One region of the Peribacillus asahii genome, then DNA from elsewhere that is predicted to be linked to it. Evidence: riboswitches for the same ligand, from Rfam matches in the RefSeq annotation. Region 1 holds a riboswitch; each other region holds the start of a gene.
What was found. Region 1 has a riboswitch for lysine ahead of BAOM_RS18635 (aspartate kinase). Riboswitches for the same ligand answer to the same signal wherever they lie in the genome.
Positions count from the first base shown of each region.

Region 2: another riboswitch for lysine. It lies ahead of BAOM_RS21025 (amino acid permease); the one in region 1 lies ahead of BAOM_RS18635 (aspartate kinase).
Region 3: another riboswitch for lysine. It lies ahead of dapA (4-hydroxy-tetrahydrodipicolinate synthase); the one in region 1 lies ahead of BAOM_RS18635 (aspartate kinase).

Region 1 covers NZ_CP026095.1:3,781,797-3,792,485, reverse strand. The annotation lists gene BAOM_RS18670 (AMP-binding protein) at 1-1,365, shown strand, start outside; gene BAOM_RS18665 (fatty acid metabolism transcriptional regulator FadR) at 1,534-2,121, shown strand; gene BAOM_RS18660 (enoyl-CoA hydratase) at 2,267-3,040, shown strand; gene BAOM_RS18655 (electron transfer flavoprotein subunit beta/FixA family protein) at 3,174-3,947, shown strand; gene BAOM_RS18650 (electron transfer flavoprotein subunit alpha/FixB family protein) at 4,013-4,990, shown strand; gene trxA (thioredoxin) at 5,163-5,477, shown strand; gene uvrC (excinuclease ABC subunit UvrC) at 5,700-7,472, shown strand; lysine riboswitch at 7,534-7,710, shown strand; gene BAOM_RS18635 (aspartate kinase) at 7,830-9,062, shown strand; gene BAOM_RS18630 (YslB family protein) at 9,116-9,568, opposite strand; gene BAOM_RS18625 (succinate dehydrogenase cytochrome b558 subunit) at 9,944-10,552, shown strand; gene sdhA (succinate dehydrogenase flavoprotein subunit) at 10,614-10,689, shown strand, end outside.
Region 2 covers NZ_CP026095.1:4,249,238-4,259,926, reverse strand. The annotation lists gene sugE (quaternary ammonium compound efflux SMR transporter SugE) at 1-114, shown strand, start outside; gene BAOM_RS21030 (glycoside hydrolase family 13 protein) at 197-1,876, shown strand; gene BAOM_RS21025 (amino acid permease) at 1,930-3,381, opposite strand; lysine riboswitch at 3,559-3,742, opposite strand; gene BAOM_RS21020 (metal ABC transporter solute-binding protein, Zn/Mn family) at 4,126-5,046, shown strand; gene BAOM_RS21015 (metal ABC transporter ATP-binding protein) at 5,059-5,811, shown strand; gene BAOM_RS21010 (metal ABC transporter permease) at 5,822-6,751, shown strand; gene BAOM_RS21005 (metal ABC transporter permease) at 6,744-7,622, shown strand; gene rodA (rod shape-determining protein RodA) at 7,992-9,152, shown strand; gene BAOM_RS20995 (YuzL family protein) at 9,308-9,442, opposite strand; gene BAOM_RS20990 (3-hydroxyacyl-CoA dehydrogenase/enoyl-CoA hydratase family protein) at 9,657-10,689, shown strand, end outside.
Region 3 covers NZ_CP026095.1:1,187,410-1,198,098, forward strand. The annotation lists gene BAOM_RS05915 (ABC transporter substrate-binding protein) at 1-702, shown strand, start outside; gene BAOM_RS05920 (LLM class flavin-dependent oxidoreductase) at 754-2,097, shown strand; gene ssuE (NADPH-dependent FMN reductase) at 2,112-2,651, shown strand; gene BAOM_RS05930 (hypothetical protein) at 2,979-3,173, shown strand; gene BAOM_RS05935 (hypothetical protein) at 3,177-3,386, shown strand; gene dapA (4-hydroxy-tetrahydrodipicolinate synthase) at 3,564-4,457, opposite strand; lysine riboswitch at 4,584-4,763, opposite strand; gene BAOM_RS05945 (FAD-binding oxidoreductase) at 5,009-6,379, shown strand; gene BAOM_RS05950 (hypothetical protein) at 6,572-6,775, opposite strand; gene BAOM_RS05955 (hypothetical protein) at 6,859-7,125, shown strand; partial or broken gene BAOM_RS05960 (aldehyde dehydrogenase family protein) at 7,842-8,141, shown strand; gene BAOM_RS05965 (LLM class flavin-dependent oxidoreductase) at 8,294-9,295, opposite strand; gene BAOM_RS05970 (Fe(3+) ABC transporter substrate-binding protein) at 10,117-10,689, shown strand, end outside.

The sequences.
Region 1 (10,689 bases):
TTAGAGTATCAAATGAAAGATGCAGAAGCGAAAATAATTGTCACGATGGATATTTTGTTTCCGCGTGTTGCAAAGATTGCCCCGAAAACGAATATCCAACATATTATTGTAACCGCTATCAAAGACTACCTTCCTTTTCCAAAAAACCTTATATATCCTTCTATTCAAAAGAAACAATACGGTATCGTTGTAAAAGTAGAGCATGCTGGCAATCATCATTTATTTAAAGAAGTGATGAAGCAGGATGTACCAGAAGAAATATCTAGTTCATGCGATATCGACCATGATGTAGCCCTATTACAATATACAGGGGGGACAACAGGATTTCCAAAGGGAGTTATGCTGACTCATAAAAACTTAATCGCAAATACGAAGATGTGTCAAGCTTGGTTATATAAAAGCAGACCAGGTCAGGAAAAGGTGCTTGGTATTTTGCCGTTTTTTCATGTATATGGCATGACAACTGTATTGCTGCTGTCCGTTTTGGATGGCAATATGATGCTTCTTTTACCGAAATTTGATGTAGAAACGGTGTTAAAAACGATTCATAAGCACAAACCGACAATATTTCCTGGAGCACCGACTATTTATATTGGAATTTTGAATCACCCTGATTTGAAGAAGTATGACCTTTCTTCTATTAAAGCCTGCCTAAGTGGTTCCGCTCCTCTACCTCTAGAAGTACAGGAACAATTTGAACGGGTCACAGGCGGAAAATTAGTAGAAGGATATGGGCTTTCTGAAACGTCTCCTGTCACACATGCTAACTTTATTTGGGATGAACCGCGTGTAAAGGGGAGCATTGGAGTCCCTTGGCCGGATACGGAAGCCGCGATTTTATCGTTAGAAACAGGCGAACCATTAGGGCCGAATGAAATAGGGGAGATTGGTATTAAAGGTCCCCAAGTGATGAAAGGGTATTGGAATCGCCCAGAGGATACGGAAAATACATTCAAAAACGGCTGGCTTTTAACAGGAGATTTAGGCTATATGGACGAACAAGGCTTTTTCTACGTTGTGGAACGTAAAAAAGATACCATTATCGCAGGCGGTTTTAATATTTATCCGAGAGAGATTGAAGAGGTTCTATATGAACATGAAGCGGTGCAGGAAGTAATAGTCGTTGGAATTCCTGATCCATATCGTGGTGAAACGGTCAAAGCTTATGTCGTTTTGAAATCTGGTCATACAGTCACGGAACAGGAGCTTAATGAGTTTGCTAGAAAGCATTTAGCCGCCTATAAAGTTCCGCGCTTATATGAGTTTAGAGAAGAGCTGCCCAAAACAACGATTGGGAAGATTTTACGTCGAGTGCTCATAGAAGAAGAGAAAAAGAAATGGGCTGAAGATGAAAAGAAAGCATAATCGTATTATGCGGAGCGATAATTTTTGGCTCCGTAACTATAATTAGGTTGTACAAGTTATCCTATAAATGGGTTTATTTTGTAAAATTGTTATTGACAGTAATAAAATACCACTTTATTATAGAAACATGAATGATTATTCATTCATGTTTCTGAAAGGAGACAACTAGTGAAAAGTAGTAGGCCAAAGTATATGCAAATTATTGATGCAGCCGTTATTGTTATTGCTCAAAATGGTTACCATCAAGCTCAAGTATCAAAGATTGCTAAGCAAGCGGGAGTAGCAGATGGGACAATCTATCTTTACTTTAAAAATAAAGAAGATATTTTGATTTCATTATTCCGGGAAAAAATGGGTTACTTTGTTGAACAGATTCAAGAAGGTATTAAAGAAAAATCCAGCGCAGTGGATAAATTGTTTGTCTTGATTCAAAAACATTTTCAAATCCTTTCAGAAGACCCGAACTTAGCCATCGTGACTCAATTAGAATTAAGGCAATCTAATAAAGAATTGCGTCATAGGATTAATGATGTGTTAAAAGGATATTTAAGCCTTGTGGATCGAATCGTTATCGAGGGAAAAGAAACGGGAGAATTCAGGTCTACCCTTAATGTCAAGCTCATGAAAAATATGATTTTTGGCACAATGGATGAAGTAGCAACAACTTGGGTGATGAATGACCAAAAATATTCACTAACAGATCTTGTCCCAGAAGTTCATCGATTATTAACAAATGGTTGTAGTTCTAGTAATTAACGATGTTTAGATAAGAGTGACGATATCGTCGCTCTCAACTAAACTCGATAATGAAGCTCATTTTCCGAATGGAAAAGAAGAGTGAATACATATCAAGTGCTTATTGATGACTTGAGAATTCAGCAACCAAGATGGAGGAGAAGAAATGGAGTACTTAAAGCTTGCAGTTGAGGACCATGTTGCTTTTATTACGATTAATAGAGCACCTGCAAATGCACTTTCTACAGGAATGATTAAGGAGATATCCGAAGCCTTAGATGAAATCAGTCAGAATGAAGAAGTGAGAGTTATCTTGCTCCACGGTGAAGGAAGATTCTTTTCAGCAGGAGCAGATATTAAGGAAATTACTGAAATTGAAAATGGTTCCGCATTCTCTGCCTTAGCTGAGAATGGACAAGCAGTATTAGAAAAAATCGAAAAATTCCCAAAGCCGGTCATTGCTGCTATTCACGGAGCTGCATTAGGCGGTGGTCTTGAATTAGCGATGTCTTGTCATATTCGCTTAGTAACAGAACAAGCAAAGCTTGGTTTACCAGAACTGCAATTAGGTTTAATCCCAGGTTTTGCAGGTACACAACGACTTCCACGTTATGTAGGTACAGCCAAAGCTGCGGAAATGTTATTTACAAGTGAACCGATTACAGGAGTTGAAGCTGTCCAATATGGTCTAGCGAACCGAGCTTACTCCGATGAAGAATTACTTCCAAAAGCGAAAGAACTAGCTTTTAAAGTAGCGAAGAAAAGCCCTCTTGCTCTAAAAGCTATTATTGAACAATTAAACTATTTAAAGCATGACTCTTATTACAAAGGTGTGGCAAATGAAGTAGCACAATTTGGAACAATTTTCGAGTCAAACGATGCAAAAGAAGGAATTAGTGCATTCATTGAAAAAAGAGAACCGCTTTTTACGGGTAAATAAGTAAAAAAACGTAAAAAAATATATTTTTTTCTAAAATATTAAAGGAATTTGTTGGATTTTGAAGAATACTTACTATATATGGATTTTGACTTTTCAGAATCTTAGGAATTTAAAACACTCAGGAGGGATTATCGTGAACATTTATGTATTACTGAAAAGAACATTTGATACAGAAGAAAAAATTACGCTTTCTAACGGCAAAATCAATGAAGAGGGCGCTGAATTTATTATTAACCCTTATGATGAGTATGCTGTGGAAGAAGCGATTCAAGTACGAGACGCTCAAGGCGGCGAAGTAACGGTTGTTTCTGTCGGCAACGAAGAAGCTGAAAAACAACTGCGTACGGCTTTAGCAATGGGTGCCGATAAAGCAGTGTTAATTAATATTGAAGATGACGTAGAAAATGTAGATCAATTTACAACAGCGAAAGTATTGGCTCAATACTTAAAAGATCAAGAAGTAGATCTTATTATAGCAGGAAATGTAGCGATTGATGGCGGTTCTGGTCAAGTGGGACCACGTGTTGCAGAACTTCTTAATATTCCTTATGTAACAACGATTACAGATTTAAATATTGCAGGTACAACAGTAAGTGTTACGCGTGATGTAGAAGGGGATTCAGAAACAATTGAAACGACTCTTCCATTGTTAGTAACAGCACAACAAGGTCTAAATGAGCCACGTTATCCTTCTTTACCAGGAATCATGAAAGCGAAGAAAAAGCCGCTTGAAGAATTAGAATTAGATGATTTAGATTTAGAAGAAGATGATGTGGAAGCGAAAACAAAAACAATCGAAATCTTTTTACCACCTACAAAAGAAGCAGGAAAAGTACTAAGTGGTGACATTTCTGCACAAGTTGGTGAACTTGTTCAATTATTACGCAGTGAAGCAAAAGTCATCTAATTATTAGAGATTTTGAAATAAACAGACGAGTGAATAGATAAAAAAGAGCGCAGGAGGTTTTTATAATGGCTAGCAAGTTTCTTGTATTAGGAGAAGTTCGAGACGGTTCACTAAGAAATGTATCATTTGAAGCAATTGGTGCCGCAAAAGTTGCTGCAGACGGCGGAGAAGTAGTTGGTGTGTTAATTGGAGAAAGCGTTCAAGCTTTAGGAGTGGAGTTAATTCAGTATGGTGCAGACCGAGTGGTCGTTGTAGAAGATGCTAAACTAGCTCAATATACTTCTGATGGTTTCTCACAGGCTTTGCTTGCTGTGATTGAAGCAGAAAATCCAGATGGTTTAATTATTGGACATACTTCATTAGGAAAAGATTTAGCACCAAAAATAGCTGGAAAATTAGAAGCAGGCTTAATCTCAGATGTTACAGCTCTTGAAGTAGCAGGCGGAAACACTGTGTTTACTCGCCCGATTTATTCTGGTAAAGCATTTGAGAAGAAAATTGTCACAGGCGGTTTAGTTTTTGCAACGATTCGTCCAAATAACATTGAACCATTACAAAAAGATGAGTCTCGTTCAGGGGATGTTGTTACACTGTCTGCGAATATTACAGACTTACGTACAATTATTAAAGATGTTGTTCGAAAAGCAAGTGAAGGTGTAGATCTTTCAGAAGCAAAAGTTATCATTTCTGGTGGTCGTGGTGTGAAAAGTGCAGAAGGCTTTGAACCATTAAAAGAACTTGCAGAAGTTCTTGGTGCAGCAGTTGGGGCTTCTCGTGGTGCTTGTGATGCAGATTATTGTGATTACTCTTTACAAATTGGACAAACTGGAAAAGTTGTTACACCGGATTTATATATCGCATGTGGGATTTCCGGAGCTATCCAACATTTAGCAGGAATGTCTAACTCAAAAGTAATCGTTGCTATTAATAAAGATCCAGAAGCAAACATCTTCAATGTTGCTGACTACGGTATTGTTGGTGACCTATTTGAAGTCGTTCCACTTTTAACAGAAGAATTTAAGAAGTTAAAAGTAAACGCTTAAATTATAGAAATACAAAAGGTATTCATCGGCTCGTCTGATGAATATCTTTTTGTGTACATATACATAGATAGTTTTGGGGAAATTAGCGATGAAGCAAATTAATAGCACGAACGTAATCATCAATGGTATACTGTTTTTGATTATTTGAGTAAATATGAGGAGGATTTTATAAATGGCTATTGTAAATGCAACTGATCAAACTTTTGCAACTGAAACAAACGAAGGTGTTGTTCTAGTTGATTTTTGGGCTCCGTGGTGCGGACCTTGTAAAATGATTGCTCCTGTTCTTGAAGAGCTTGATAGTGAAATCGCTGGTAAAGCGAAAATCGTTAAAGTGGATGTTGATGAAAACCAAGAAACAGCTGGTAAATTTGGTGTTATGAGTATTCCAACATTAATCGTTCTTAAAGACGGTGAGGCTGTCGATAAAGTAGTTGGTTTCCAACCAAAAGAAGCTTTAGCTGAACTTCTTGCTAAACACGCTTAATGATTGCAAAGAAATCTTCGAGTCTGAGACTTGGAGATTTTTTTTTGCTTTAAGAAAGTTTAATCGTTTTTAAGGATTAAACTATTAAGAAAAGACACTAACTTTCGCTATTACAGGTGATAAGTTTTGTTTTTAGTCTCTCACAATGTAGATGTTATTTTTTAAGATAGGAGTATTTCCTGTATAGTAATAACAAGAAGAAATAATAAGGCGGGGGAGTTCATGAATCAGCAAATCAAGAATAAATTAGCCCTTCTTCCAGATCAACCTGGCTGTTATTTAATGAAGGACCGTCAAGGGACAGTTATTTATGTCGGGAAAGCAAAAGTTCTTAAAAATCGTGTGCGTTCTTATTTTACAGGCTCACATGATGGGAAAACGTTACGACTTGTAAATGAAATTGAAGACTTTGAATACATTGTCACATCCTCCAACATTGAAGCTCTTATTTTAGAGTTGAACTTAATCAAACAATACGATCCAAAATATAATATTATGTTGAAGGATGATAAAACGTATCCATTTATTAAGCTTACAGCAGAGAAGCATCCTCGCCTTCTTATTACAAGGAAAGTGAAAAAAGACAAAGGGAAATATTTTGGTCCGTATCCCAATGTGACTGCTGCTACTGAAACGAAAAAACTGCTTGATCGAATCTATCCGCTTCGTAAATGCGATACGCTGCCGAATCGGGTATGCCTTTATTATCATTTAGGTCAGTGTCTTGCTCCTTGTGTGAAGGAGGTAGAGCAAGCACAATATACGCAAATTGTAGATGAAATCAATCGTTTCTTAAATGGCGGACATGTCGAAATAAAGAAGGCGTTAACAGAGAGCATGCATGCCGCTGCTGAAGAATTAGATTTTGAGCGAGCAAAGGAGTTACGTGACCAAATTGCTCATATTGATGTTACGATGGAAAAGCAAAAGATGATGACGAATGATTTTACAGATCGCGATATTTTTGGGTTTGCCTATGATAAGGGTTGGATGTGTGTGCAGGTGTTTTTTGTACGTCAGGGGAAATTAATTGAACGTGATGTTTCGCTTTTTCCAGCTTATAATGAACCAGAGGAAGAACTGCTTACCTTTTTAGGCCGTTTTTATGAAATGGATCATCACTTAAAGCCGAAGGAAATTTTGATTCCAGAGACAGTTGAGGCAGACCTAGCGGAACGTCTTCTCAATGTGAAAATTATTCAACCAAAACGTGGTCAGAAAAAGGACATGCTTGATTTAGCGAATAAAAATGCTAAATTAGCACTACACGAAAAATTCTCTCTTCTTGAACGAGATGAGGAACGATCCATAAAGGCTGTCGAGAATTTAGGAAAGCAGTTAGGAATTTATACACCTCATCGTATTGAAGCGTTTGATAACTCCAATATTCAAGGAACAAATCCTGTATCTGCACTAGTTGTATTTATAGATGGGAAGCCAGTAAAAAAAGAATACCGCAAATATAAAATTAAAACGGTGCAAGGGCCGGATGATTATGAATCGATGCGGGAAGTTGTACGCAGAAGATATTCACGTGTGTTAAAAGAAGGGCTGCCACTACCGGATTTAATCATTATTGACGGGGGAAAAGGACATGTTGAAGCGGTTAGGGATATTTTGGAGAATGAATTAGGCCTCGATATACCGTTAGCTGGTCTAGTAAAGGATGAGAAGCATCGTACATCTGAATTGATGATAGGGAATCCGCTTGAAATTATTCCACTTGACCGACAGAGTCAGGAGTTTTATTTATTGCAGCGAATTCAAGATGAAGTGCATCGATTTGCGATAACCTTCCATAGGCAACTTCGTGGGAAAAATGCGATTCATTCACAGCTTGACGATATTTCAGGAGTTGGTGAGAAGAGGCGTAAGCAATTGCTTAAATCATTCGGTTCGCTAAAAAAAATAAAAGAAGCCTCTATTGAAGAGCTTGTTCAAGCAGGTATGCCCGAAAAAGTAGCAGAGGCCATCTTCCAAAAATTTCAGAAATGAACTTGATTCACTTTCTCCTCTATGCTATACTCAAGAAGAATTTTGAACATGACAATTAAAGAGTGCTGATAGAGGTGCGAGATTCAAGAGTAGAAACCTAGAGAAGTATGAGCTTCTGTGAAAGGTTTTGAAAGGGGAAATCGCCGAAGGAAAACAAAACTCATACTTTGTTTTTCTGGTTTGACATTGAATAAATGGCAGACTGTCAGGAAGAATTTCCTGGAGAGCTATCTCACTGTATTTGCCGTATTTATAGTATTTTTCGCGGACAAAGCAATGAGATATATCTCGTTGCTTTTTTTGTGCTTGTACATATCAAATTCAGTTTAGTGTAAACAACAGAGAGGATGAATGAATATGCCAATTATTGTACAGAAGTTTGGCGGTACATCCGTCGGAAATGTCACAAAAATTAAAAATGTGGCAAGACGGGTCATGGAAGAAGTAGAGAGAGGGAACGATGTCGTTGTCGTCGTGTCAGCGATGGGCAAAACAACGGATGAATTGGTAACAATGGCAAAGGAAATTACAGATAATCCAAGTAAGCGTGAAATGGATATGCTGCTGTCAACAGGTGAGCAGGTTACGATTTCTTTACTAACAATGGCCTTACTTGAGCAAGGTCAGCAAACGATTTCATTTACAGGGTGGCAAGCAGGAATCCAAACGGAAGCAGTCCATGGCAATGCACGCATTTTACAAATTGATACAAAACGTATGGAAGCGGAATTACAAGCAGGGAAAGTGGTTGTCGTTGCTGGATTCCAAGGGGTAGATGAGGAAGGGAACATTACGACATTAGGGCGCGGAGGTTCAGATACAACAGCTGTTGCACTAGCTGCAGCACTGAAAGCGCAACGCTGTGACATTTATACGGACGTAACCGGCGTATTTACGACGGACCCACGCTATATTAAAGAGGCGAGAAAGCTCTTATCGATTTCATATGATGAAATGTTAGAACTTGCAAATTTAGGAGCTGGCGTACTTCACCCACGTGCGGTAGAGTTTGCCAAAAATTACCACATTCCACTAGAAGTACGTTCTAGTATGGAGAAAGAATCAGGGACGATTATTGAGGAGGAAGCAACAATGGAAGAAAATTTAATTGTAAGAGGTATTGCTTTTGAAGATAAAATTACACGTGTGACGGTGTTTGGTTTACCGCGTACACTTAGCACTTTATCAACCATTTTTACAACGCTTGCAAAGCATCATATTAACGTAGATATCATTATTCAAACAATGACATCTGAAGAGACAACAAATCTTTCGTTTTCAATTAAAAGTGAGGCTCTTCAAGAAGCTCTTCAAGTATTGGAAAGTAATAAACCGAACCTTGAGTTTGAAAGAATCGAAACAGAAGATGGCTTAGCGAAAGTATCAATCGTTGGTTCAGGTATGGTCTCAAACCCTGGAGTCGCAGCTGAAATGTTTGAAGTGATGGCGAACACGGGAATCCAGGTGAAAATGGTTAGTACATCAGAAATTAAAGTGTCAACCGTTATCAATGAAAAGGAAATGGTTAAAGCGGTAGAAGCTCTGCATGTTGCCTTCAACTTAGGTGCCCATTCAAAAACGTTAGCTTAATTAAAGAGGTGTAAAACAGACTTACTTTATCGTAAGTCTGTTTTACAGCACGATTAAAGTGGATCTTTTGGATCCCATTGAACCGTGAAAATGACTCTTTTTGCGCGTTTTTTAATTTCAGCAACTGCTTCACTGCTGCATTTTTTTTGAAGGGCGCTCTGCTCAGCGAGGAATCCAGTTTCTAGTTGGAAATGGCAGTCCGAATAGAGCTCTAGGCGGCGATTGATAATTTCTCCGGTTAAGGTGAGTTCCATTTCATTTTTTGTTTCTTTTTCGATGATTAAATCACCCCAGCCAGCACTTTGAAAAAATGCAACCACTTCACCCATACTACTCAAAGGGAACTTTCTAGCTAACTGTTTCCCAGTCCAATAAAGGATTTGGTAGGAGTCTTGTCCGAGGATATTATCTAAGACAATTTCTCGAATGAGTTCATAGCCAAAAGTAGGAATTTGAAGTTCGTTTATTACAGAGTCTTCTAAAGTTTCTGCGAGATTTTTTTTCATTGTGAATCGCCTCTTTCTGTAAATCTATTATAAACAATTTTCATTTTGATGCTGTACTATTTTTTAAAATATTTTCGGAAATTATTGGAAAATATTAACATACTATTTCATGATATAGATACCTATAATAATAATTTTTGTAAAAATTTAGATAATTTAGAATTTACCTTGGTAGATTATCATGAATTTCTATCGTGAAAAAAAGAAATCTTGTATCCGTTTTCTTGACGCACATACAAGTGAGGAGTAAAATAGTGGTGTCACATAATTGTAAAAAAGTATAGGGAAAATTCTATGCTTGCATTTGTGCGAGGATAAAAGGTAGCCACCAATTTATCTGAGCATGATTTTTCACAAATTAAGGGGGGGCACTTAGTGGCAAAAAATCGTGAGTTTGGAAATCGTAGGCTTCATTCACTTCTTGGGGTAATTCCAATCGGGTTATTCCTCATCTTCCATCTATCAGTGAACTTTATGGCAACAAAAGGAGAGGAAACTTTCAATACTGCGGCTCATGCAATTGAATATGTGCCAATGTTGATAGTGGTAGAATGGGTTGTCATCTATCTACCATTAATTTTTCATGCTGTTTATGGAATCTATATTGCTTTTACAGCTAAAAACAATTTAGGAAGATTCGGGTTCTTCCGTAACTGGATGTTCATGTTACAACGTGTAACTGGAATTATCACTTTAATTTTCCTTGTTTGGCACATTTGGGCAACTCGAATTCAAAAGGCTTTAGGAGCAGAAGTTAACTTTGACATGATGGCTGAAATCTTCTCTAGTCCATTTATGATTGCATTCTACATTGTGGGGGTTATCTCAGCGATTTTCCACTTTGCTAATGGATTATGGTCATTTGCAGTTAGTTGGGGATTAACAATTACACCTAAATCACAAAAAATCATGACTTATGTTACATTAGTAGTATTTGTTGCACTTTCTTACATTGGTGTTAGCGCAATTTTCGCTTTTGTATGATAAGCGAATGAATTAAGAGCAAGAGGATTATAAGGATAATGGAAATAAGGGAGTGACAAGATTGGGTAAAGGTAAAATAGCTATCGTCGGTGGCGGACTAGCAGGTTTAATGGCTGCGATTAAAGCGGCAGAGATGG
Region 2 (10,689 bases), 470 kb from region 1:
GCGGTTACTATAGGGATTATCTTTTTTCAGGAACCGAAAGACTTCCTGCGTCTCTTCTTTGTGGGCTGTATTGTAATAGGGATTATTGGTTTAAAGGTTACTTCTTCTCAGTAGGCAAGTTTTTTTAGGTATTGCTCTGACTGAGCATATTTAACAGTTTTTCTTTTTATAATAGGGATAGAAGGGAGTGGCTGAAATGGAGAGAAGATGGTGGAAAGAGGCGGTTGTCTATCAAATTTATCCACGAAGCTTTATGGACAGCAATGGCGATGGAATTGGTGATTTACAAGGCATTATGATGAAGCTCGATTATTTGCAAACGCTTGGTGTCGATGTCATTTGGCTATCTCCAATTTATCAATCTCCTAATGATGATAACGGGTATGATATTAGTGATTATCGCTCGGTTATGAGCGAATTTGGAACAATGGCTGATTTTGAACGGTTGTTAAAGGCGCTTCATGAGCGTGGAATGAAGTTGGTGATGGATCTCGTTGTCAATCATACGTCAGATGAGCATGAGTGGTTTGTTGAATCAAGGTCGTCTAAAGACAATCCGAGGCGAGAGTATTATATATGGCGCCAAGGCAGGAATGGACAACCTCCTACGAACTGGGAATCTGTATTTAAAGGGTCTGTCTGGGAATATGATGCCAATACAGATGAATATTATTTACATTTATTTAGTAAAAAGCAGCCGGATTTGAATTGGGAAAACGAAGCGGTACGAAAAGAAATTTATGAAATGATGAAGTGGTGGCTGGATAAGGGAGTCGATGGATTCCGAATGGATGTTATTAACTTGATTTCCAAGGACCCTGCTTTTCCAGATGGATATGTGTATCCAGGAAAACAGTATGGAGACGGTAGTCCTTATATTATGAATCGCCCTTGGTCTCATGAGTTTTTGCAAGAAATGAATCGGGAAGTATTGGCGCATTACGATATTATGACAGTTGGTGAGGCACCTGGAGTTAATCCAGATCAAGCGAAATTGTATACAGGGCAAAAGCGGAATGAATTACAAATGGTATTTCAATTTGAACATGTCGATTTAGGAGGAGGACCAGAAGGGAAATGGAGCAATGGTCCGTGGAAGCTGACTGATTTGAAACATATTTTAACGAAATGGCAAAAGGGGTTAGAGGAGGATGGCTGGAACAGTTTGTATTGGAATAATCATGATCAGCCACGAGCCGTTTCTCGATTTGGTGATGATGGCATGTATCGAGAAGTTAGTGCCAAAATGTTAGCTACTTGTCTTCATATGATGCAGGGCACTCCCTATATTTATCAAGGGGAGGAACTTGGGATGACCAATGTGGCCTTTCATCAGTTAGATGAATATCGAGATATTGAAACAATCAATGCTTATCACGAGCTCGTATACAGCCGAGGATGGTCACATGATCAGATGATGGCTGCTATTCATGCTCGCGGGCGTGATAATGCGAGAACACCGATGCAGTGGAATCACTCTAAGCATGCAGGTTTTACCTCGGGTACTCCATGGATTGCAGTAAATCCTAATTATTTACAAGTTAATGCCGAAGAATCTATTAATAATCCAGCCTCCATTTTTTATTATTATCGAACATTAATTGGATTGCGAAAGAAATATAGCATTATTGTCTATGGTCGTTATGATTTGCTTTTTCCAGAAGACGAACGTATTTTTGCGTATACGAGAACGTTAGGAGAACAAAAGCTGCTTGTACTTTGTAATTTCACAGCTAATGCGGCTGACTTTTTCTTACCGAAAGAATTTATTCACAAATCAGCTAAGCTATTAATTAGTAATTATAATCAGAGGAATGAGGATGAAATAAACGAGGCTCCACTACGCCCTTATGAATGCCGTGTGTATTATCTATAGTAGAACCTATAAAGAAAGAACCCGATATACAATATCAGGTTCTTTCTTTAATATTATTCAGCTTTAAAGTCGCATTCCTCAAGAGGAATTAATTTTGTTTTATGTTTAATTTTATACCCAATCCATACAATGAAGAATAGGACTAAGCCAATGTACGAGACAAGCATAGAATTCCAGTCAATTCCGTCCGTTGAGAACGCTTGATATCCTTGTCCAATAATGATGATGATACAAAGAACCAATGCTAATATTGGGCCGAACGGGAATCCTTTTGCACGATATGGTAAATCATCTAAACTATGTCCTTGAGCAATGTAAGCCTTACGGAATCGATAATGAGCAATAGCAATTCCGACCCATGTTACAAAACCAGCCATACCCGAAGCATTTAATAGCCAAATATAAACGACGCCATCTCCAAATAAAGAAGCGGAGAAAGCAAGTGTACCGACTAATGCTGTGACAATAAGGGCATTCACAGGAACGCCGCGTTTGTCTAATTTACCAAGGAATTTAGGTGCCTTTCCATCGCGGGCTAAATCCCAAAGCATACGCGTAGATGCGTACATACCAGAGTTTCCAGCGGACAATACAGATGTTAGAATGACTGCATTCATAACAGAAGCAGCGAAAGCAAGACCGGCTCTTTCAAATACAAGTGTAAATGGACTAACCGCAACGTCATCACTTAACAGACGGGCATCTGTAAATGGAATAATCATACCAATAACTAGAATGGCTAAAATATAGAATAAAATAATGCGCCAGAATACGGATTTAATAGCTTTAGGAATATTTTTCTCAGGGGCTTCACTTTCTCCTGCTGTTACGCCAAGCAGTTCAGTTCCTTGGAAAGAGAATCCGGCAACCATGAATACACCAAGGATTGCGAAAAATCCACCGTTAAATGGACCACCATCTGCCACGAAGTTAGAGAACCCGATTGGATCGTTTCCTCCCATAATGCCAAAAATAATAAGGATTCCGGTAACAATAAAGATTACAACCGTTACAACTTTAATCATGGCAAACCAAAATTCCGCTTCCCCAAAGCCTTTAACGGATAAGTAGTTGAATAAAAACATAATCACTAGTGCCAATCCGCTCCATAGAAGAGACGGGCTGTCCGGGAACCAGAACTTCATAATAAGAACAACGGCCGCTAGTTCTGCAGCAATTGTAATGGCCCAGTTATACCAGTAATTCCAGCCAATGGCAAAGCCAAAGGATGGATCAACGAACTTAGATGCGTATACGCGGAATGAACCTGCAACTGGCATGAAGGCGGCCATTTCGGCTAGACTTGTCATTAAGTAGTACACCATAAGCCCAATAGCTGCATATGCAACAAGTGCTCCGCCAGGTCCAGCTTGATGAATAGCTCCTCCACTAGCTAGGAATAAACCAGTCCCAATTGTTCCACCTAAAGAAATCATCATTAAATGACGAGCTTTTAGATTCCGTTTTAATTGGGAAGGGGGTGTTGATAAGTTTGAATTTTTCATACATGTAACACTCCTTTTAAATTAGAAGGAAAGGACATTAGAAAAACACGAATTATCGCTCCTAATGGCGAAAGTCGATGTCTTTTTTATATTTAAGAGAAGTTAAACTTTCTTAAAGTATAAAAAAAACAGCCATCGAAAGATCGACGGCTGTTTTCTATAAACCCGTGTAATCCTTCCGAAGATAGCTCCCCACGTTGTTTCAGCAACGTGACAGTAATGTGCCTATTCGGTCACACCACCAGCAAGATGACCCCAAGAAAATCGTCTTGCTTCGGCAACTTATCCTTTTAAACGAAGTCATTGATATTCTTGTATCTCACTCGTTCTACTTTTATAAGCCGCAGCCTCTACCCCATCGGTTAATGAGGAAATATGCATTTTTTTATTATAGTAGAATTATAATCTAGTGATTTAAATAGTGCAATGATAACTTATTGGAAATGGCTTATAGTTACGATTTCAGTTTTCTGAATATTCAATATAAATAGCTGTTTTGTGAATATTTTCAACTGATTTCTCAAAGCATTCTATTATTATTCTGGAATATAAATCATTTAGGTAATTCAATAAAAAAGTAAAAAAGGGTTGCACTTTTGCATATAAATTATGTATATTATAAAATAAGTTTACCTAAGGAAACTTTTTAGTGCTTGACCATCAAAAGTGGTTCAATCTGTATTTTTTTATTCTTATTTTTGCATTAAGGAAACATTTATAACTACACGAAAAAGGGGGATGTTTATGAAATTCATATGGAAGTCAATGGCGAGTGTTATGTTTGTTTTTCTTTTATTAGTCGGGTGTTCAACGGAGACGGATAATCAAACGGAGGGCAAGCTTGTAGTAGTGGCGACAACGGGAATGATTGGAGATTTAGCTCAAAATATTGGCGGAGAGCATGTCGAGGTGACAAGTTTGATGGGGTCAGGAGTCGATCCGCATTTATACAAAGCAACTCAAGGAGATGTCAAGACACTTGATGGGGCAGATATGATTCTATATAACGGTCTTCATCTTGAAGGGAAAATGGAAGAGATTTTTGAGCAAATGGGCGAGCAAAAAACGACGATTGCGGTTTCTAAAGATATTGCTAAGGAAGAACTGCATGAAGTAAAGGCTGGGCAATATGATCCGCATATTTGGTTTGATGTTACGCTGTGGATGCAAGCTGCCGATACGGTCAATGAAGCATTAATAAAGGAAGATCCAGCCAATAAAGAAAGTTACCAAAAAAATTATGAAGCATATATTGAGAAATTAAAAGAACTACATGAATATGTTCAATCTGAAATCAATACGATTCCAGAATCACAACGTGTACTTGTTACAGCGCATGATGCATTTGGCTATTTCGGTGCAGCGTATGGATTAGAAGTGAAAGGGCTGCAAGGAATGAATACCGTATCCGAATACGGTTCTAAAGATGTCACAGATTTACGTGATTACTTAGTAGAAAAACAAATTAAAGCGATCTTCGTAGAAACGAGTGTTCCTAAAAAAGCAATCGAAGCCGTTATTCAAGGGGCTGAAAAGCAAGGGCATACTGTGAAAATTGGAGGAGAATTATTCTCAGATGCAATGGGAGAAAAAGGAACAGAAAAAGGAACGTATCTTGGAATGGTGCGTCACAATACCGATACGATTGTAAATGCGTTGAAATAAGGAGGGGTTTGGATGCCTAATGTATTAAAGGTAGAAGATTTTACAATTGCTTATCATAAAAAGCCAGTTATTGAATCTGTTTCTTTTGAAGTACCAGAAGGTAAGTTAATTGGGATTATCGGGCCAAATGGGGCAGGGAAATCCACTTTAATTAAAGGAATTTTAGAACTTGTTCCGCGCATTTCCGGGAAAGTAACGATTCAGGGAAAATCATATAGAGCGATGCGAAAAAACGTAGGCTATGTGCCGCAGCGTGAATCTGTTGATTGGGATTTTCCGACGAATGCTTTAGATGTTGTGATGATGGGGCGTTACGGCCACTTAGGATGGCTAAAGCGCCCTGGCAAGGCGGAAAAGCAAAAGGCGTTAGAGTGCTTAGACAAAGTAGGGATGGTTGATTATGCAAATCGACAAATTAGTCAGCTATCAGGCGGGCAACAGCAACGAATTTTTTTAGCAAGAGCTTTGGCGCAGGAAGCCGATTTATATTTTATGGATGAACCATTTGTTGGTGTGGATGCAGCAACAGAGAAAGCGATTATTCAATTGCTTATGGAGCTAAAGCAGAGTGGCAAAACGGTGCTTGTCGTTCATCATGATCTTTCAACAGTAAAAGAGTATTTTGACTGGACGATTCTACTGAATAAACAGCTTATTCAAATAGGACCGACAGAAGAGGTGTTTACTCCGGAGCATTTACAAAAAACGTACGGCGGTAAACTTGCGATTTTATCTGATTCACAATCAGGATTGTTAATAAATTGAGGTGGAATCAATGAGTATATTAGAGGTCCTTCGTGACCCGAACACACAGTGGATTTTACTTGGAACGCTTTTGCTCGGTTTAAGTAGTGGTGTTATTGGAAGCTTTGCTTATCTTAGAAAACAGTCTTTACTTGGAGATACACTTGCTCATGCAGCGCTTCCGGGTATTTGTATCGCTTTTATTTTAACCGGGGTTAAATCGATTTCTTTCTTTCTTTTTGGAGCAGCTATTGCTGGGATGATTGCGGTATTCTTCATTAGTGTATTAACAAAATATAGTCGAATTAAGCAAGATTCGGCGCTTGGGATTGTATTATCTTCTTTCTTTGGATTAGGTATTGTTTTATTAACACAAATTCAACAAAGTTCTTACGGAAATCAGAGTGGATTGGATAAATTTTTGTTTGGACAGACGGCCTCTATGGTCATGACCGATGTGTATGTGATGATGGGGGTGTCGCTTGTTTTAATCTTAGTTTGTACGCTGTTTTTTAAAGAATTTAAACTTTTATCTTTTGATCCAGGTTTTGCAAAGGGAATCGGTTTACCTGTCTTGTTATTGGATTATATCATTATGCTATTAATTGTTGGAGCGGTTGTGACTGGAATTCAAGCGGTTGGCGTTGTATTGATGGCAGCTTTACTCATCACACCAGCTGTTTCAGCTAGGTATTGGACAGAGCGATTACATGTAATGGTGATATTATCTGGTGTGTTTGGTATGGTAAGTGGAATAAGTGGTACGCTGCTCAGCGCAACTGTGAACAATTTACCCACCGGTCCACTGATTGTTCTTTCGGCAACGGGGTGGTTTGTACTTTCCTTATTATTTGCTCCGAATCGCGGCGTGGTAGCGAAGCTTTGGCGAAGGGGAGATACGAAACGGAAATATGAATTAATGCGTAAACTGCAAAAACAAGGAGTGCATCGCTATGAATGATTTTTGGATTATCCTTGTTGGAGCACTTGTTGCTTGTTCTTGTAGTGTTGTCGGTTGTTTTTTAGTGGTCAGAAAAATCGCGATGGTGGGGGATGCGATTAGTCATTCCGTATTGCCTGGAATTGTGTTAGCGTTTCTGTGGAGTGGATCAAGAGAATCTATTTTCATGTTAATGGGAGCTGCGCTACTTGGGCTATTAACTGTTTTTTTGATTCAACTATTTCAAAACTCAGGTGTTCAGGGGGATGCAGCGATTGGTGTTGTATTCACATCGCTTTTTGCTATCGGTGTTTTATTAGTTAGTTTGTATACGCAGCAAATTGATTTTGACTTAGAACATGTTTTGTATGGGGAGATTGCGTATACGCCGTGGCATATGATGACGATTGCAGGTCAGGATATGGGCCCGAGGGCCATATGGATGGTTGGAAGCAGTTTCCTCATTAATATAGTTCTCATCTTTGTATTCTTTAAGCAGTTTAAAATTTGTTCATTCGATGCAGCGCTGGCAGCAGCAATGGGAATTCCCGTGATGTTTTTTCATTACTTATTAATGAGCCTTGTTTCCGTAACAACGGTCGCAGCTTTTGATAGTGTCGGTGCGATTCTTGTCGTGGGTATGCTTATTATTCCGGCTGCCACAGCGTATTTATTAACAGATCAATTACATCGAATGATTATAATCAGCATGGTTGTGGGCATTTTAAGCTCGGTAGTCGGCTATTACGTAGCGACTGCTTTAGATGCTTCGATTTCTGGATGTATGGTATGTGCTGCGGCGCTATTTTTTACTTTAGCGTTTCTATTCTCACCGAGCCATGGGCTGATTAGCCGGGTTTGGCGTCGTAAAGTTTCATTTAAGAGCATCTAAATGATGTACGGGTATTCACTTAGGTCATTTTTAGCTCACAGTTTTGAAGTTTAGCGTAAGCTGATTAGTTCTTTCTGGACATAAGCTGCTTCTGTTTAAGGGGCGAGGCATTATGTTTTTTAAGAAGAATTAAGGAGCTTGCGCTTTTCTTAATGTCTAGCTCGCTGTGAAAAAGATGAAAGCCCTTGAAAGGCAAAGGGCTCCTTCCGGGTCTTTCCCTATTTTCTTCACGAGCTGGTCGAGCCGATTCCGCTTTTCTTATAACTTCTCCTTCGATATAGTTGTGATTTTGACTGTATAAAGTATAATGAGTAAGTGTGTTATTTTACTTTATATCTACAGTAAGATCCTTGCTAGGGGAGAGTTAGTATGCAGGAACAAAATAATTTTTCGTCGCGTATAGATTTTGGGTTAGTTACCATTTTATTGTTACTGTGTATTACAAGCTGTGTAGCCATTTATAGTGCACAATCAACAGGACAATATTCAAGTAACTTTTTACTGAAACAAATTATTTCTTATATGGTTGGAGTCGGGATTGTTTTGGGAGTCATTACATTAGACTCTGATCAATTAAAGAAAATATCTTGGTATGCATACGGCTTTGGGCTGTTTGTACTCCTAATGCTCATCATTATGCCAGAAAGCATTGTCCCTCGAATTAATGGAGCAAGAAGTTGGTTTAAATTCCCAGGGTTTGGTACGATTCAGCCTTCGGAGTTTATGAAGGTATTCCTCATTTTGGCGCTTGCAAATGTCATTCACACACATCATTTGAAAAATTCGTTGAAAACAATTGAAACGGATTTATGGCTGCTCGGTAAATTAATTTTAGTTACTATGGCGCCGTTACTCCTCATTATGCAACAGCCGGATTTAGGAACCTCTCTTGTACTATGTGCTATTTTGGCAGGGATGATTTTTATTTCAGGAATATCGTGGAAAATATTGCTGCCGATTGTTTCAACAGCGGTTTTGCTTATTTCTACCATTTTTTATTTTATTTTATGGCAGCCTGATTTAATTAAGAAATATTTAGGTGTTAAAGAGTATCAGTTTGGACGTATCTATTCTTGGTTGGATCCGTATAACTATTCAAGTGCTGAAGGGTTTCATTTAATTAAATCGTTACTTGCAATTGGTTCAGGTCAAACATTTGGAAAAGGACTTGGCTCACGCGAGGTATATTTACCTGAAAGTCAAACCGATTTTATTTTCAGCGTTATTGGTGAAGAATATGGTTTTATCGGTTCTAGTATTGTGATTAGCTTATTTTTCCTATTGGTGTATCATATTACGAAAACAGGGATGGAAACGAAAAATAATTTCTACACGTATATTTGTGTCGGTGTAATTAGTATGCTGACGTTCCACGTGTTCCAAAATATTGGGATGACAATCGGAGTTATGCCGATTACAGGGATTCCGCTGCCTTTTATTAGCTATGGAGGTAGTTCGTTGATGGGAAATATGATGGCGATGGGCTTAATCTTCAGTATTCGTTATCATCATAAGAAATATATGTTCTAAAAAAGTCGACTTTTGTCGACTTTTTTAATTTAGGTTCTATTAAATAATATTGTTGGTAAAACGGTAGGAGCCAAAACTCAACATCTTCTTATAACAAACCTTTAGTTTAGATAAAGACTTGTAATGAGTCTTGAAACTACATGATTCACGCTATCCTATTTTTTAAATTGGTTATTTTGACTGTTTACTTTATTTTTTCCATGACGATTTTCTCCGCCAGGTCCAGCATCGCCTTTGACGCTGGCTGCACTAACAGCAGCTTTCGATGGTTGATGTTTCTGCTTCATAATTGTTGTCACCTCCAGTAATCACTCCTTTTATGTTTTCTAATTGGTGTGAAAATAATCAAAAAATAACTTGAAAAATTTACTGTTTAATCATTGAAAATTTTACATAAATATCCTATTATTAAAAGTAACAAAAGATTTTCACTTTTTTTTGCTTTTTTTTGCTTGAAAAATGAATGAGTATTCATTCAATACACTGCGTAAGGGGGATATGAGCTTGGTGCGACAAATACGAAAGGCTGCTGTTTTAGGATCAGGAGTTATGGGATCAGGGATTGCGGCACATCTCGCTAACATCGGCATTCCGACTTTATTATTAGACATGGTTCCTCGGGAACTCACAGAGGATGAGAAGAAAAAAGGGCTAACGCTTGAGGATAAATCCGTTCGAAATCGTATCAGTCAAACGGCGCTTTCAAAGCTATTAAAGCAAAAGCCAGCACCGTTAACATCCAAAAAAAATCTAGCATTCATTGAAGCAGGAAATTTTGAGGATGATTTAGAACGGTTAAAAGATGTTGATTGGGTCATTGAGGTCGTTGTAGAGAATTTGGCAGTGAAAAAGAGCATATTTGAAAAAGTGGATCAGTTTCGGAAACCGGGCAGTATCGTTTCTTCAAATACATCGGGAATTTCTATTGAAGCGATGGCAGAGGAACGTTCAGAAGATTTCCAAAAGCATTTCCTTGGCACGCATTTTTTTAACCCTCCGCGTTATTTGAAGTTATTGGAAATTATACCAACGAAAGCAACCGATTCCACGGTATTTGCTTTTATGAGGGAATTTGGTGAAAATGTGCTTGGTAAAGGTGTTGTTGAAGCAAGGGATACACCGAACTTTATTGCAAATCGTATTGGCACATATGGCTTACTCGTGACTGTTCGTGAAATGCTAAAAGGCGGTTACAGCGTAGGAGAAGTGGATTCTATCACAGGTCCGCTTATCGGCCGACCGAAGAGTGCGACATTCCGCACGCTTGATGTCGTTGGGCTGGATACATTTGCACATGTTGCCAAAAATGTTTATGACCAAGTAAAGGGCGATGAGCAAGAAGTCTTTCGTACACCGGATTTTATGCAGAAAATGCTTGAAAAAGGCTGGATAGGCAGCAAATCAGGGCAAGGATTTTTTCTGAAAAAAGGTAAGGAAATTTTGGAGCTAAATCCTGAAACACTACAGTATGAAGAAAGAAAAAAATTACAAGCACCATCCATTGAGATAGCAAAGCAAACAAAAGGGTTTGCTAATA
Region 3 (10,689 bases), 2.2 Mb from region 1:
GTCGTTGGTTCTTATGGCAGTGATGAAAATACGTATATGGGTGCTTATGTACTTGAGGGGAGTCCGATTAAATCGGGGAAAGATTTAATTGGTAAAAAAGTGGGCGTGAATATTTTAGGGGCTCATGCGGAGTTTGTTATCAAAGATTATTTACGTCAAAGCGGCTTAACTGAAAAAGAAATTGAACAAGTGACACTAGTAACCATTCCGATGTCGAATGCAGAACAAGCGCTGCGAAATAAACAACTAGATGCGGCTGTATTTGGTGGTACTGCAAGTATTGCAAGAGATCGAGCTCTAGAAGCGGGAGGAATTGTAGAATTATTTAAAGACATTGATGTGTTTGGCTCGGAGTTTACGGCAGGTGATTATTTCTTTACAGAGCAGTATATCAAGGATAACCCAAATACTGTACAGCAATTTACGGAAGGGGTTGCCAAGGCTATTGAATGGGCACAAACAACACCTAGGGAAGAAGTCATTGCACGCTTTGAGAAAATTATCAATGAGCGCGGGCGAAAAGAAACGACTGATAACCTTAAATATTGGAAGAGTACAGGAATTGCGGAAACAGGCGGTGTCATTACACCATCCGAGTATGATGTTTGGATTGATTGGCTTGTCAGAAATGGTGAACTAAAAGAAGGTCAAGTGAAGGCGGAAGATTTATATACAAACGAATATAACCCGTTTGCTAAATAATTTTTTTGTAAAATTCCGATTAAATGAATATGACAAATAGGAGTTGTTGTTATGACGAAAAAACAAATGAAATTAGGGGCGTTTTTCAATTTGCCTGGACATCATGTTGCGAGCTGGCGTCACCCTTCTTCAGGAGCGGATCGAACATTGGATTTAGATTATTTAATTGAATTAGCCCAAACGGCTGAGCGCGGTAAATTCGATATGGTGTTTTTTGCGGATGTATTTGGTCAATCTATTTTAGAAAATTCATCATCGGGATTGAAGCTCGATCCAGTCATTATTATTTCAGCGCTTGCAGCAGTTACGAAAAATATTGGATTAACCGCTACATTGACAACTACATACAACGAACCGTTCCATGTAGCGCGTAAATTTGGTGCTATTGATCATCTATCAAAAGGCCGGGCGGCTTGGAATGTAGTCACTTCAGCAAACGACAGTGAATCACTCCTTTTTGGTAAAGAAAAACATTTACAGCACGCGCTCCGCTATGAACGTGCAGAGGAATTTGTGGATGTTGTCAAGAAGCTATGGTTTTCGATTGAAGACGAGACACTTGTTATCGACAAGGAACAAGGTCGGTTTTTAGATATAGACAAGGTGCACCCGGTTAATCATGAGGGGGAATGGTTTAAGGTACAAGGGACGCTGGATTCGCCATCGACACCGCAAGGCCATCCGGTCATTGTGCAGGCTGGATCGTCCGAAGTTGGAAAAGAGCTTGCGGCAAAAACGGCGGAAGTTATTTTTACAGCATGGCAAACACTTGAAGAGGCTCAGACTTTCTATCGTGATGTAAAAGGGCGCCTAGCTAAATATGGCCGTAAGCCTGAGGATTTAAAAATTATGCCTGGTGTATTTATTACAGTGGCTAAAACGGAGGAAGAGGCACTTGCCAAACAGCGACAGCTGAATAGCCGTATTTTACCAGAAGTAGGTCTAGCCTATTTATCGAATTTCACCAATATTGATTTATCAGGATATGATGTGGATGCTCCGCTGCCGGAGTTTAGCACAATTGAAGATGAAACGAATCCGCGCATTCGCTACAATATCATTCGTGACATTGCAAAACGGGAAAATTTACAAACAATCCGTGAAATTTATGAGCGTATTGCGGGGGCACGCGGTCACCGGGAAATCGTTGGAACACCTGAACAGATTGCAGATCAATTAGAGGAGTGGTTCTTAAATGAAGGCGCAGATGGCTTTAACATTATGCCACCAACTTTCCCGGATGGCTTGAACGATATTGTTGAACTCGTAATCCCGGAACTACAGCGTCGAGGTTTATTCCGCACTGAATATGAGAGCGATACATTACGTGGAAATTTAGGACTTTCAGTACCTGTACATCCATCTAAAAAAACGGCACAAATAACAGGTAAGTAAAGGAGAGAATGCAAATGACTAAAGCAGTGATTATTAATGGAGGCAATACAAAGAAATCTCGTTTAACAGCTATTCAACAAAAGGTGGAAAGATTTTTTGAGCAAGAGGAAATCAACTTCCATTCGCTTTATGTACATGAGCTGCCAGCAACGGATTTAATTACAGCAAACTTTGCAAGCGAGGACATTCAGCGTGCTAATCAGCAAGTAGCAGAAGCAGACATTGTTGTCATTTTAACGCCTATTTATAAAGCTTCTTTTACAGGTATTTTAAAGACATATTTAGATTTATTGCCGCAAAAAGCATTAGAGGGAAAAATCGTTGTACCTTTGGCAGTAGGTGGCTCGTTTGGTCATCTTTTAGCCATTGAATATGCATTAAAGCCAGTATTATCGGTACTAGGTGCAACTGAAATTTTAAATCCGGTCTATGTTATTGATCAGCAAATTGAACGTTTAGCAACAGGCGGTTTCCGTATTGAGGCTGAAGCGGAGCAGCGATTAACCGCAGAATTACAAAAGCTGCTTAATGTAAAGATTAGTAGATTAGTTTAAGTAAAGTACTTTATACGATAAGGTTAAAAGGTTTATTTTAGAAAATTGTACTTAGAATAATAAAACCTTTTTAAATAAAAGTTCTTTAAGATATTCAAGTTACAAGAAAGTTATAGAGTTTTAGTTAAGGACGTTGATGAATTTAAACCGACGTCCTTTTTTGATACGTTTAGCATGGGTACAAGTAATAAATGCTTTTTGTTTCTAAAGAAGTTCGATAATTGTATAAAAAACTTGGGTTTACGATTTTTTATAGATATTTGTCTAATCAAATTTAATGACAGTTACATAGTGTGTGAGTAATAATTTGGGAAAGATGTGAAACGTTTGGATAATAATAGAAAAAATAAAATAGAGCAAGAAGTTAAAGTACACTGTTCTAAATGTGGCGGGAGGAAATGTAATTGCGTTAAAGTTAAGAAGAAACAAAAAGTCATAGAAGATAATAAAAAATTAATAGTTGAACAAGAAGTTGAGGTAAATATATTTAAAGGAGAAACGGGTTCAACAGGAGCAACATGAGCAATGGGTGCAACAACAACGTTTGGTTCGTTATATAGGTCTGATACTGTAAGAACCTTTGTACAAGGCGTTCCGATAGAGTTTGATTTTCCTAGACCCATTTCAAATACGAATCTAAATTCAGGAACCAATAGGATTATGATTTTAGTCAATGGTGTACATGAAATAACTGCAACTCTTACTTTTTTAAATACTGGAAGTGCGACAAGGTGAAAAAGTAACCAGTATAAAAATGACGTGTACCATTTTACACGTCATTTTTTACTTTCATTTAATAAATAAAGTAAGATACGAGTGCTAATCTCCCAGACAGTAATGTGATATGGGAGGTCAGTCCCTTTTTGGATTTCGCATAGATGATTCAAAACTTTCATTTATTAAAAAACTTTTTTAAGAAATCGTTTCTTCTTTTACATTCAGTACTTGCAGTGCTTGTTTTAAGGCACTTGTTTCTTCATCGTTTAGAGGAATGATTGGTAAGCGAACGCCGCCAACATTGGTCCCTTTTAGATTTAATGCTGCTTTTACCGGTGATGGATTTGGTGCAGCAAATAGTGCTTTTATAATTGGGAGAAGTTTGCGGTGAGCTAGAGCAGCTTCTTGAAGCTTCCCATTTTTGAAATTTTCAATCATTGCTTGCATTTCATTGCCTATAATGTGAGAAGCAACTGAGATTACTCCCGTGCCGCCAATCGATAATACCGGCAAAGTTAAACCATCATCACCGCTGTACAATGAAAAATCTTCCGGTGTTTGGCTAATAATTGCAGTCATCGCATCTAAGTTGCCGCTTGCATCTTTAATGGAAACAATATTTGGAATCTGTGCAAGGCGAACGACAGTTTCAACAGAAATATTGACAACGCTGCGTCCTGGTATATTATACAGCATAACCGGTAATGACGTTGACTCAGCAATTGCTTTAAAGTGTTGATATAATCCCTCTTGAGAAGGTTTATTGTAGTATGGAGCAACAAGCATAATTCCATCGACCCCTGCTTGTTCTGCAAGCTTCGTTAAATCGATAGAGGCTTTAGTGTTATAAGAGCCAGTACCAGCAATAACAGGAATTCTTCCATTCACAACTTCAACGACAAATTTGAATAATTCGACTTTTTCTTCCGTCGTTAATGTAGGGGATTCTCCAGTTGTACCCGCAACTACTAAACCGTCTGTACCATTGTCAATTAAATAATTGATTAAGTTTTTTGCAGCATTAAAATCAATCTCACCATTGTGATCAAATGGGGTTACCATTGCAGTTAAAATTTGTCCGAAATTCATTACTTCTCCACGTCCTTTAATGATTTTTATATAGAGGGAGAAGGGCGATTAACGATAAACGCGAAAAAGCAACAACGGGGCTTCGCTGCTGCAGTAGAAACAATATGTAACAAAAATTATTTCTGTGCGTAAGATAGCCCTCCATATAGTTTCCTATATGACAGTTCTGTATTTATTCAATAACAGAACCAGCTTCAAGAAATATGAGATTCTTTCCACTTCGGCAAATTCCCCTTTTCGCAATCGTCATTGGATCTCATCATCCTCCCAGTGCGTACTTATGGTCTTTGCTCCTCTATCCTTACTTCAAAAGAATATTGAAATAAGTGAATATTTAATTATGTTAGATGATACCAGTTTTTTTACTTGATTGCAATGAAAAGTTAGTGTTTGTCCCTTTTACTTTTTGAAGAATCTATGTCAACTAGTTTGAGAATATGACTATTGGTGTAATTATGATTACAGAATTTTGTGGAAAAACAACCAAATAATGGTACTATTATATGGTAACAATGAACTAGTGTTCAAATATAAAAGATAGGAGTGATTACATGATGTATAGTACCCTTGAGAAGCATGTAGGCAGCCGATTAATACGTCCAAATGATGCGCGTTATGATGAAGTAAGAAGGGTTTGGAATGCTGTAATTGATAGAAAACCAGCCGCAATAGTAGTTTGTGAGTCAGAAAATGATGTGATTGCAGCTGTACAGTTTGCGAAGGAAAATGAATTATCTATTTCGATTCGCGGTGGAGGACACCATGTAGCCGGCCTTGCTGTTTGTGATGATGGGGTAATGATCGACTTATCACACATGAGAAAAGTAACAGTAGATGAAAAGAGACAAGTGGCTGTTGTAGAAGGTGGAGCTACTCTTGGAGATATAGATCTTGAAACTCAAAAGTATGGACTGGCAGTTCCTACTGGGACGGTTTCCGAAACAGGTGTTGCCGGGTTAGCTCTAAATGGCGGTATTGGTTATTTAAGAGGGAAGTATGGGTTAACTTGTGACAATCTTGTTGGTGCAAGAGTCGTAACAGCGGACGGTGTTGTGCTTGAGGTTAATGAAAAGAATCATCAAGATTTATTTTGGGCAATTCGCGGAGGCGGCGGAAATTTTGGGGTCGTCACTAGATTTGAGTTTGCCTTGCATGCCGTAGGTCCAGAAGTGTTGGCTTTGGATGTGATGTACGATTTTAAGGATGCAAAAGACATCTTAAACAAAGCTCAACAATTTTTGGCTCAAGCTCCTGATGAAGCAGTTTCTCTTAATATAACAGCTGCTGTTCTGCCGCCTGCCCCGTTTTTACCTGAATTTTTACATCATAAAAAGGTAATCATGCTTTTAGGAATCTATGCAGGTGATGCGAAAGAAGGCCAAACAGTTATTCAACCGCTTCGCGAGTTAGCAGAACCAATTGTTGATCAAACAGGAGTAGTGCCATTTGTAGCGTTCCAAAAGAAGCTAGACCCAATGGTGCCAAAAACCGTACCTGTTTATGGAAGCTCTCTTTTCTTTGATGAATTGGATGATACAGTCATTGAGCAGCTCCTCTATAAAATAGACAATGCGCCGGCTCCAAGCATCCTTGTTCAGCTATGGGCACTTGGCGGAAAAATGAATCGAGTACCTGTTCATGCAACTCCATTTGCCATCCGAAATGCAAAGTTTGTCCTGTTGGTTGATGTAATGGCTATGGCTGGAGACGATGCTGTATGTAAACAATGGATAGATTCCGTATATGGAGGACTGCTCCCATTTTCCTACAAAAATGCCTCATATCTTAATGGAGTCGGTGTAAGCGACGATGTAACGACTAATGCATTTCAAGAAAACTACGAGCGCTTAGTAGAGGTAAAGAAAACGTACGATCCAAGTAATAGATTCCGTCATAACCATAACATTAATCCACAAGGATAATCTATTGGCTGTTAAGTATGTTCAAGCTTGGGGAACCACAGATTCAGAAACAGTTGTTATTAGTATCCTGACCGAGCAGAAGAAATCATTGAAACTGGTTTAGAAAAGGTTGCAGGAAACTTCTAAATGAATATTGTGTAGCAAACCAGCATAGTCATTTGTGCTGGTTTTATTTTGTGGTTAAAGGTTTCTTCAATGTGAAAACATTAAACGGACCAAAAAATCGATATCATAGAGTGCATCTAAAGATAAAGAACCAGTTAAAGTGATGCCCGATGCGATAGCGATTAATACCAGATTATATTCTATTCCACCCTTATCTGAAAACAAACCATTTTTTCTGTGTACAGTTATAATGGCGACAATCATTGGGATAATAATTAATACAGCAGCCAACGGCATAAATAATCCTTTGAACATACTTAATGTTGTTAATGCCAACATGCTTATCTTATTTTTAATAAAAGGAGGAGTCAATCATGGTTAATGATAAGGAACTTGATATACAAACGAAAATGGAGACTCTTTTTACAACTACTTGTGGCACATGGGAAAATTGTACAGATTCAAACATTCAGTCGTTCTTAGAACAATGCCAGGAAAATAATATTGACCCGCAATATTGTATGAGTTGGGTAGAACAGCATAAATCAGAAATACCTGACTGGCAAGATGTTTCCAAAGTATCGCTTGACTGGGTGAATCAACATACTTCAACTGGCTCGCCCGTTTCATTTAATGAATAGAATCCTCATTAATCAGTGGAGAGACTACTTGGCTCTCCACTTTAATCATGAAGTCTGTGAAAGGGACGACAGTAAATATTGAATGTCATGCTGCCGAATTTGGAGTTGGTGTTTTGCTTCTTTTTATTTAATAGAAAAATAGTTTAGAAAATTGGCTAGGCGGGGATTCTTGGATGTTCAGGATTTCAGCTTTTTTTCGTTTTTAGTGCTTTTAGGTATTTTCGATTAATTTCACGATTAGCGTGTCCTATATTAACGGCTGCTTTTACAAAATCTATATTAAAATTAGTGAAAAAGTATAGACGAAGTGTATACAACTGCAGTTAGTTGCTTCATTGACAAATGACTAAGTGTTAGTAAAAGTGTTAATTTCCATTATGAAAAGAAAAGTGTATGGGAACAGTTTTTCAAACGAAAACATTCCACTTTTTGTAAAAATGATATATAGTCTTATAATAGTTTAAATGGATAAATGTAAAGTAAGGGAATAGTAAGATTGCTCAAGAAGTCGTAAAGTGTCTAAAACTGGGGCTTGAGATGGAGGTGACTGATTATTAATACAGCACGTGGGCGAAAGAGCCGGAGTTTATTGGTAATCTAGAAGTAAAGTGCTATAACAAGCTAGTCTACTAAAGGGATGGATGATCGAGATGAAGAAGGATGTTTGAAAAATTAAATAGTATTCTAGGGAGATTTTTACCCATTATGATACCTTTAGTAGTTTAGAAGAAGCTATTGAAGTAAATAATGATGTGGAATTTGGTCTATCCAGTGCGATTTTCACTGCTGACGTTAACCGAGCCTTCCAAGCTATGAGAGATTTGGATACAGGAATTGTCTATGTGAATGCAGGAACATCAGGGGCTGAGATTCATCTTCCATTTGGCGGAACGAAAGGGACTGGTAATGGTCATCGAGATTCTGGTGAAGCATCCTTAGATGTATACACTGAATGGAAATCTATTTATGTCGATTACAGCGGTAAACTACAAAGAGCTCAAATTGATAATTATTAAACATCAGTATTAAAAGAATAGTTTATTTTAATATACCTGTATTGAGGGGCACATCATCTCAATACAGGTATATTTGTTGTATTGTTAAGTTCAAGTAATCTATTCTCACACGCATAGGATCCAAAAATCACAGCGTGTTCAAATGCATATCTTTATTTGCCATCCACGATTTCTTTTAGAATCTCATAAGACCGTTTTTGTTTGTTACCATCATAAATATATGATACAGCCATAATTTCATCGACGTTATACTTCTCTTGAAAACTCGTCAACTGTTTTCGAATCGAATCTTTATTTCCTAACAGAGTCACACTGGACATTGATGCAGCCATTGCTTTTTCAGGCTGACTCCAAATGTGATCCATATTTTCAACAGGAGGTTGTAACGGTGTTTGAGATCCGCGAACAACATTTAGGAAAAACTGCTGCATGGTGGTTGATTCGAATGTAGCTTCTTCGTCGCTTTCAGCGGCAATCACATTCAAGCAGACCATCATATATGGAGAGTCTAAGTATGGAGATGGCTGGAATCGGTCGCGATAAATAGAAATAGCTTCCTCCATATATCTTGGTGCGAAGTGAGAAGCGAATACATAGGGCAAGCCTAATTTAGCTGCTAGAACGGCAGAATCCGTCGAAGAACCGAGGATATAGATTGGGATATTTGTTCCAACACCTGGATAAGCTTTTACATAACTTTGAAGCTCTTCAGGTCCGAAATACGTAAGTAATGCCTGAACATCGTTCGGAAATGTATAGACAGAATCCTTTTGAGCTCGTCTTAGTGCATTTGCGGTCATCATATCCGTGCCCGGAGCTCGGCCAAGACCTAAGTCCAATCGATTAGGATAGATGGTTGCCATCGTTCCGAATTGTTCCGCAACAACTAAAGGGGAGTGGTTAGGCAGCATAATTCCTCCAGACCCAACACGTATATGTTCTGTATGCTCTAAAGTGTGTTTAATTAAAATAGAAGTCGCTGAACTCACTAATGTTGGTGTGTTATGATGCTCAGCAATCCAATATCTTGTATAGCCCATCTTCTCAGTCGCTTGCGCTAAATCGACCATTGCCTCGATAGCTTCTTTCGCACTTTGTCCTTCACGAATAGGAGCTAAGTTTAAGACTGATACAGGTATTTGTATATTTGACATGTAAATGTATCCTTTCTTCATGCAAGTGTCACTATTATAGTAACAATTAGAACAGTGGAAACAAACTTAAATGCTTGGGTAGAAAAATAAATAAAGGAATAAGTGCCCTAAGGTTTATCGCTTTCTTTTTAACGCAAACAATGTATTACCTCTTGCAGCTCCGTTCCATATATCCGGTACAACCGATTCTATTTTGAAAATAATAGAATCTTAATTCATCAATAAGTTTTACGTAAATAAGCTTTAAATCCTTTTGTTTTAAGGAGTTGGAGGCGCATTAAATGAACCGCATTTTCGTAACAGGATGGGATTGTTAAATACAGGATTCTGCTATAGGATGGATACATTTTACATAGTAAAAATTATTCTATCTTACATTTTTGAATAACTTTTAGATTTCTATCCATTCTATGTAATGATTTGAAGAAGTTATGTTTTATTAGTATATTTTTTCATAAAACCTTTTTGCGAATAGACGGTGAAATGTTTCATTTCGAAATCTTTATAAAAGATTGATACTATTGAGATAGAGTTAATAGTATATTCTAAAAATATCCATAGCAAACGATAAAATTATTTTGTGTATTTATTCTTATAACCTAATGATTATATATTTTAAAGGGATTCGATTATAGCGTACAAGTTGCTGGTATATACAATTAATAGGAAAAAATAATTATATATTGAATAATAAAAAAGTATTTAAAAATTCGGAAAATTAGTTGACGGTATAGATAATCGTAAGTAAAATGAAATGGAATAAATGAAATCGATTCTCAATATCATTATTAATAAATTAACAGAAAAGGTGGATATCAATCATGAAGTTATCAAAGTTATTTAAGCCTTTGCTAGTTAGTGCTGCACTAACAGTCGGTCTAGCTGGTTGCGGTGGTACAGATGAAAGTAAATCCAAAGACGAAGAAACAAAATCTAAAACAACGGAAAATCAAGAAGTAAATATCTATACGGCAAGACATTACGAAGCTGATGATGAGATTTACAAGAAATTCACAGAAGAAACAGGCATTGAAGTGAATGTGATAAAAGGAGAAGCAGAAGAGCTGATTGAGAGAATAAAGCGTGAAGGCGAAAGTACAGAAGCTGATTTATTTGTAACAGTAGATGGCGGAGTCCTTGCTAACGCAAAGCAAAATGATATTTTGCAACCTGTGACTTCAGATGTTATTAATAAAAACGTACCTGAAAACCTTCGCGATGCGGATAATAACTGGATTGGGTTGGCGACAAGAGCACGTATTATTGCTTATGCAAAAGATAGAGTTTCACCGGAAGAATTGTCTACATATGAGGATTTAACAAGCGAGAAATGGAATGGGAAATTGTTAGTTCGTTCTTCAACAAGTTTATATAACCAATCATTGCTTGCCTCT